Regions from separate parts of the Marinobacterium iners genome, predicted to be linked through region 1. Evidence: predicted binding sites of a transcription regulator. Region 1 holds the regulator's gene; each other region holds the start of a gene.
The links. Region 1 encodes FliA, which starts transcription of late flagellar genes. Its sites were predicted from a motif close to CTAAAGTTNNNNNNNNNNCNGCCGATA; they were not measured.
Positions count from the first base shown of each region.

Region 1 (2,267 bases):
CCAATGTGTCGGTCAATCTGGCCACCGCTCTCAGTGAAATGGGGCAGCGGGTGGTGCTGATGGATGCTGACCTGGGCCTTGCCAATGTAGACGTGATGCTCGGGCTGAGAGCGCAACGCAACATTTCGGATGTGCTTGCAGGCAACTGCAGTCTCAAGGAAGTTATGGTGCCGGCAGGGGATAATTTCTGGATAGTGCCGGCGGCTTCGGGGACGCAGGAAATGACGGCTCTAAGCGCCCATGAGCATGCAGAGTTGATCCACGCCTTTAACGACATTGCCGATGAGCTGGATGTATTGGTTATTGACACTGCGGCTGGAATCTCGGACTCGGTGGTCAGCTTTGTGCGTGCCGCTCAGGAGGTGCTGGTGGTGGTCTGTGATGAGCCTACTTCGATTACCGACGCCTATGCACTGATCAAGCTTTTGAATCGTGACTATCAGATGACACGCTTTCGAGTGTTGGCCAATATGGTCAGAACGGAATCCGAAGGACGTAATATGTTCAATAAACTGTTGACGGTGACCGACAGATTCCTGGATGTTACGCTTCAATACGTTGGCTCAATCCCTTATGATGAAACGGTGCGCAAGGCTGTACAGAGACAAAAGGCTGTTTTGAAAGCCTTTCCCAAGGACAAGGCCGCATTGGCCTATCGCCAGTTGGCGAACAAGGTGGACAGCTGGCCGGTCAGTTCCAGCCCACGTGGGCACCTTGAATTCTTTGTCGAGCGGCTCGTGCAGGGAGCGCGGGCACACTGAAAAGAAGCGTATATGTACAACGAACTGGAGTTTAAGTCAGGGCAGGAGCTGATCGAGGAGTACACCCCTCTGGTGCGCCGTATTGCGCATCATCTGCTGGCGCGCCTGCCGTCCCATGTTGTGCTGGACGACTTGCTTCAGGCTGGCATGATGGGACTGCTAGAAGCTGCCAAACGTTACGACTCCAGCAAGGGTGCCAGTTTTGAAACCTATGCCGGTATTCGTATCCGCGGTGCCATTATCGATGAGGTACGGCGGGGTGACTGGACGCCGAGATCAGTACACCGAAATGGGCGTCGGGTCAGCGAAGCGATTGCCCAGGTTGAAAACCGGACCGGCCGTGACGCTACAGACTTAGAAGTTGCGGCCGAAATGGGAATAGGGGTTGCCGAGTACCATGCCCTGCTGCAGGATTCACTCGACAGCCGCCTGTTCAGCTATGATCAGTTGACTGACAGCTCCGAAGAAACACCCTCGGAGCAGTTTGTTGCCTCTGATCCAGACCCTGGGCATGCCCATGAAGGGGAAGGATTCAGGCAGGCGCTGGCGCAGGCGATAGGTGTCTTGCCAGAGCGTGAGCGGCTTGTGCTGTCGCTGTATTATGATGAAGAGCTGAACCTTAAAGAGATAGGACAGATTCTTGGGGTGAGTGAGTCGCGCGTGAGCCAGATCCATAGCCAGGCTGCGCTGAGGCTCAGGGGCCGGCTAAGGGATTGGCGCTGACCGATTGTGGTCTGGAATAAGGACGACTCTTGAAGGTGTTTTCTGAACTGGGAGAAGTGTCTTGAAGAAAGACATCAAAATTCTCGTTGTGGATGATTTCTCCACAATGAGGCGCATCATAAAAAACCTGCTGCGGGACCTTGGTTTTACCAATGTCGACGAGGCAGACGACGGCAAGACGGCGTTGCCGATTCTCAAGCAGGGAGGTATCGACTTCCTCATTACCGACTGGAATATGCCGGAAATGACCGGTATAGACCTGCTCAAGGCAGTCCGAGCCGATCCTGCTCTGGCTTCCATTCCGGTACTGATGGTAACGGCAGAGGCCAAGCGCGAGCAGATTATTGCGGCAGCACAAGCCGGTGTGAACGGTTATGTCGTAAAACCGTTCACGGCCGCCGTGTTGAAAGAGAAGATCGACAAGATCTTCGAGCGTATCGAGGGTTAACCGGAAGCGGGGAAGACAGATGGCAGCGCAAACGGCCAGTAAAGTGGACTTCAACGGCTTCGATGAGTTTCTGCGTAGCCGTGCCCAGGCACTGGTGTCCGAACTTGAGGCCGGCAACATGGCAGAGGCGATGGGGCTTATCAATGAGCTTCAGTTTGCCCGTCACCAGGTGTTCTATAACGAGGTCGGTCACCTGACGCGCGGCCTGCATGAGGCGATCAAGTCATTTTCCAGCGATGTCGGCGAAAAAATGCCGAGCGATGCGGAAAGTACGGTCTCGGCCATCGGTGATGCTTCAGATCGACTCAATTACGTGATTGAGCTCACTGAAAAAA
Region 1 covers NZ_CP022297.1:584,692-586,958, forward strand. Annotated here, with positions in the region: gene CFI10_RS02830 (MinD/ParA family protein) at 1-761, shown strand, start outside; gene CFI10_RS02835 (RNA polymerase sigma factor FliA) at 774-1,484, shown strand; gene cheY (chemotaxis response regulator CheY) at 1,546-1,932, shown strand; gene CFI10_RS02845 (protein phosphatase CheZ) at 1,952-2,267, shown strand, end outside.

Region 2 (2,267 bases), 190 kb from region 1:
ACACAATCAAAGAACAGATCGAAAACAATGCCATCCTGCTGTACATGAAAGGTACGCCGAGGTTCCCGCAGTGTGGTTTTTCTTCGCGTGCGGTTGAAGCCATCATGTCCTGCGGTGAGCGCTTTGCCTTCGTTAATATCCTCGAAAATCAGGATATCCGTGCCGAGCTGCCCAAGTATGCCAACTGGCCGACATTTCCGCAGTTGTGGATCAACGGTGAGCTGGTTGGGGGTTGTGACATCATTTGCGAGATGGCTGAAAGTGGCGAGCTGAAAGAGATGATTCAGGCGGCGGCCAAGGATGCAGAGGCCTGATCGCGCCGCATTGCATCGGTAGTCCCGGTTCTGACTGGAAAGCCCGCAGTTCTTACGGAGTGCGGGCTTTTTGGTTCAGTCGCGGGTGGCCAGTACCATGTCCCAGCCGCCCATGTCTTTCCAAGTGTTAACAATGGCGCAGAACAGCTCTGCGGTCTTGACGGTGTCATATAGCGCTGAGTGCGCCTGTTTGCCGTCAAAGTCGATGCCGGCCATGTTGCAGGCCTTTGCCAAAACGGTCTGGCCGTAGGCCAGTCCTGCCAGTGAGACGGTATCGAAGGTGGAAAACGGGTGAAAAGGGTTGCGCTTGATACCGGCTCGATCAGCTGCGTTGGTAACAAAACCGTGGTCGAACGATGCATTGTGGCCCACAAGAACGGCCCGCTTGCATCCGTGTGACTTGATCGATTTTCGGATCGGCTTGAAAATTTGCTCAAGTGCCTCCTCTTCAGGCAGGGCATTACGCTCCGGGTCGTGAGGGTCGATTCCGGTAAAGTCCAGAGCGGACTGCTCCAGATTGGCACCCGGAAATGGATGTACGTTCGCATCGTAGCTCTGATCGATCATCAGGTAGCCGTTCTCATCCATCGTAAGCGTGACGGCCGCGATTTCCAGCAGAGCATCGGTACGCGGGTTGAAGCCGGCGGTTTCGACGTCAATGACGACCGGCAGAAAACCGCGAAAGCGATCTGCCATTGGATGAGGGGCTGAATTGCGTTGAGTCAACGAAAGTCCTTATTGCAGCAGGCGATTGGCCGCAGGCATTCTAACAGTCTGGGTAGTGGGGTCAAAATGAGAGTTAAAGTGCCCGCGGCTGGTGCCGATACTTGAATGCTGACCTGATTGTCGGGAGAGACCGAATTGAAATATCCCAGTATGGCTTTGCTATTGCTCCTGTTGCTGCCGGGATGTGCGCAGGCCGTTGTGTTTCGGGCATCAATCGATCAGTCTGTGTGGGAGATGGAAACTTCGCGTTTTTTTTGTCGCTTGAGTCAGTCTGTACCTGCGTTCGGCCGAGCCGTGTTCGAGCATGAGGCGGGTGAACCGTTGCGTTTCAGGCTGCAGCCCACGCAAACCTTTCAGCTAAGCGGGTCCGCCATGCTGGTGGCGCAGGCATCGCCCTGGCAGCCGGGGGAGGCTCCGTTCAACATTGCGGAAGTTGAAGTGGATCAGCAATCGGGTGTGCTCGAGTTGGATAGTGAGGCGGCCAGTCAGATGCTGGTTGCGTTGCATCGTGGCATGACCCCAACCTTTTCCAGCGAGCGCTGGTATGAGAGTGATGAGCCGGTTCAGATTGGTATTTCGGCAGCCAATTTCAAATCAGCCTATGATGACTACTTGGGCTGTCTTGATACGTTGCTGCCGGTAAATTATCGTCAGGTAGCACGTACGGCATTGCTGTTCCCCTCTGCTGCCTGGCAGTTGTCCGATGCAACGCGTGAGCGACTCGACTTGATTGCCCTTTATATCAAGACCGATGACAGTGTGCATTCAGTGTATGTGGATGGCCACTCAGACAATTACGGTCGGCGTCTGTTGAACCGTGACCTGTCCAAGCGCAGGGCCGAAGAAGTGACGCGTTATCTGGTCAGTCAAGGAGTGTCGGAAGATATGATCACCACTCGCTATCACGGTGAACGCTATCCGGTCGTGCCCAACAATACGGCAGAAAATCGGGCACGGAACCGGCGTGTGGCGATCCGGCTTGAGCGCGAATAGAGGCTGTTCAGCGCCTTTGTGCTTTCTGGTATGATACTCGCCTTTGTGCCGAGTGATTTGTTTCCGTGTGCCGGTCGTGGTGACCGGCACACTCAGTTTCTGGAGCAGCAACATGTCCGATATAAAAAAGGTCGTACTGGCGTATTCGGGTGGGCTTGATACCTCCGTCATCGTGCGCTGGTTGCAGGATACCTATAACTGCGAAGTGGTGACCTTTACTGCCGATCTGGGGCA
Region 2 covers NZ_CP022297.1:776,093-778,359, forward strand. Annotated here, with positions in the region: gene grxD (Grx4 family monothiol glutaredoxin) at 1-314, shown strand, start outside; gene rnt (ribonuclease T) at 390-1,010, opposite strand; gene CFI10_RS03805 (flagellar protein MotY) at 1,191-2,033, shown strand; gene CFI10_RS03810 (argininosuccinate synthase) at 2,146-2,267, shown strand, end outside.
Region 2: CFI10_RS03805 (flagellar protein MotY) is a predicted target of FliA. The motif match lies at 1,114-1,140, and genes of this name have one in related genera.

Region 3 (2,267 bases), 1.2 Mb from region 1:
TCAGTGCGATTGGCTCAGGAGGGGATAGTCACAACACTGGACGGGACCGAGGTTCGGCTGGTGGCGAACACGCTTTGTGTACACGGCGACAACGCCGAATCGGTGCAGGCGGTCAAACGGATTCGACAGGCGCTGGATCGGCTGTACGCAAGTTGATCAGGGGCACACCGCCAAGGTGTGCCCGAGGGGATCAAGCCTTGTCGGTTGACCCGTTTTCGGCAGCGGGCTCAGCGGCGGGCTCCGCCTTCAGCGGCAATACCGTATCCAGCAACTGCTTCAGATTATTGCGATAGCTGTCCTGCAGCTCCTTGATGGCATCCGAGAAACGGCCGTCCTGCTCGACCAGCCCGGTCATCAGGTCGCGTCCGGCCTGAGACGGCGATTGCAGGAATCCGAGTGAGGGCACACCCACGGACTCGGCCAGATCCTTCATCAACTGACCCAAACGCAATCCCGGCTTGTCTGCGGGTTGCTCCAGGCTGCCAACCTGTTCATAACTGGCGGCCTGCGAAAGTGAGCGGCTGTAGCTCATGCTGAGGTCCATTGAACTCAACTCGGATGCATCAAAGCGGATACCGGTGCTCTGCTCGAACGCCTTCTGCACATCGCCATTGAAAAACTCATCGGCCACGCCTGAAATATCACGCACCATCTGCTGCAGTGCTTCGATTTCATCCTCATCCAGTTCGCCCTTAACGCTAAACTGGTACTGAGTACTTTCACTGCGGCTCACATCCATCCACGCAACCGAGTTGCCCTGGCTGTCGGCCCCGGCACCATAGGTGGCGTCGTAACTTTGGTTGCGGCTGAAGTTGATGGTTACCTCGTCCCCGTCCTGCGTCTTCACGGTCAGTGACATGTCCTCGGCGTTGCGATACCGCTCGGCTGCACCCAGTACTGCCTGTGCTACGGCATCCCGACTTCCCGGTGCTATCTCTGCCAGGGCATCAAAGGTTTTCTGCTCGGTTTCATCCACCTGAGTCTTGATATCACCCTGCAGCACATTGAGATTGTCCAGAATTTCACGTGCTTCCTTGAAGCCGGTCTCCACACCTTTCAAAGCCGCGTCATACATCTGCTGCAGCCGCTCGTCCGAGGCGCCTCTGTTTTTGGCCGCCGCAAGACCGGCCGCCACGAAATCGCTGATGCGTCCCGCCACTTTGTCAGACGTGAAGTTCTGGGCATCCAGCCCGGACAGCTTCTTGGTCGTCATGCCGGGAATCTTTTCGGCCAGTTTTCCAAGCAACACCTGCGTCGCATCCTGCGATTTGCCGTTGCCTCGCTCGGCAACCGGGACCGACTGTGGACGAGAGGAGTAGATCTGAGTAGGTGGAGACTGGATTTTCATAACAACCTCGAGGGCTTGGTATTCTGATCAAATAATAGACGGGTATCGGCCGGGGTGGGGGGATCTTGAGGCTAAGAGACTGTAGCCTGACCGTTAAAGTGGCTAGTATGAAATGATTGATGATCAAGGAGTCACGGAGAAGATATGACCATCTTGAAAACAAAGGACTTTTTGGAAAGTACAACTGTTCGCCAAGCAGCAGGTGACCGGCAGGAAAAAGACGTGGCGTTTTACCTGCGTAGGGCATTCAAGGATGACCCCAATATTCTGGTACTCAACGATTACCGCTTTACCCACAACGGCGAAGCTGCCCAGATTGATCACCTTATTGTTCACCGTGCAGGTTTGATCGTAATTGAGTCCAAGAGTATTTACGGTGAAGTCAAAGTCAACGCCCAAGGTGAGTGGTCACGCAGTTACAAAGGACAGTGGAGTGGCATGCCGTCGCCCATCCGGCAAGCAGAGTTGCAGATGGAGCTGCTGCGCGATTTTTTGAGTGATAACGTTGAAGCCTTCCTTGGCAAGTTGTTTGGTTTGCAGGCCCAGGTCCGCCACCGGGAATGGGCTGTACTCTGTACTGTGTCCAGCAGTTGTATATTGCACCGCAAGGGGATGCCAGGTGCACTGAGTAAACAAGTGGTGAAAAGTGAGTTTATTGCCGACGAAATACAGAAACTAGGTGGTTACTCTCCTTTCGGTCTATTAAAGGGGAAGGCTTACTTTTCTCTGGAAGAGCTGAACCGCATTGGGGAGTTTCTGTTGCAGCACTACCAGCCCAGGACAGAAGCCAAATCTTCAAATGAGAAAACGATAAAGGAACCTGCCCCAGTACAGGATGAGGTGTCTGCCTCGGCCCAATTATCCGCTTCGCATGAACCAGCGTTGTCCGTTGCAGAAGTAAAGGAAGTCCCTGTTGCCT
Region 3 covers NZ_CP022297.1:3,446,972-3,449,238, reverse strand. Annotated here, with positions in the region: gene CFI10_RS16570 (5-oxoprolinase subunit PxpA) at 1-156, shown strand, start outside; gene CFI10_RS16565 (DUF5610 domain-containing protein) at 191-1,348, opposite strand; gene CFI10_RS16560 (nuclease-related domain-containing protein) at 1,493-2,267, shown strand, end outside.
Region 3: CFI10_RS16565 (DUF5610 domain-containing protein) is a predicted target of FliA. The motif match lies at 1,392-1,418, and genes of this name have one in related genera.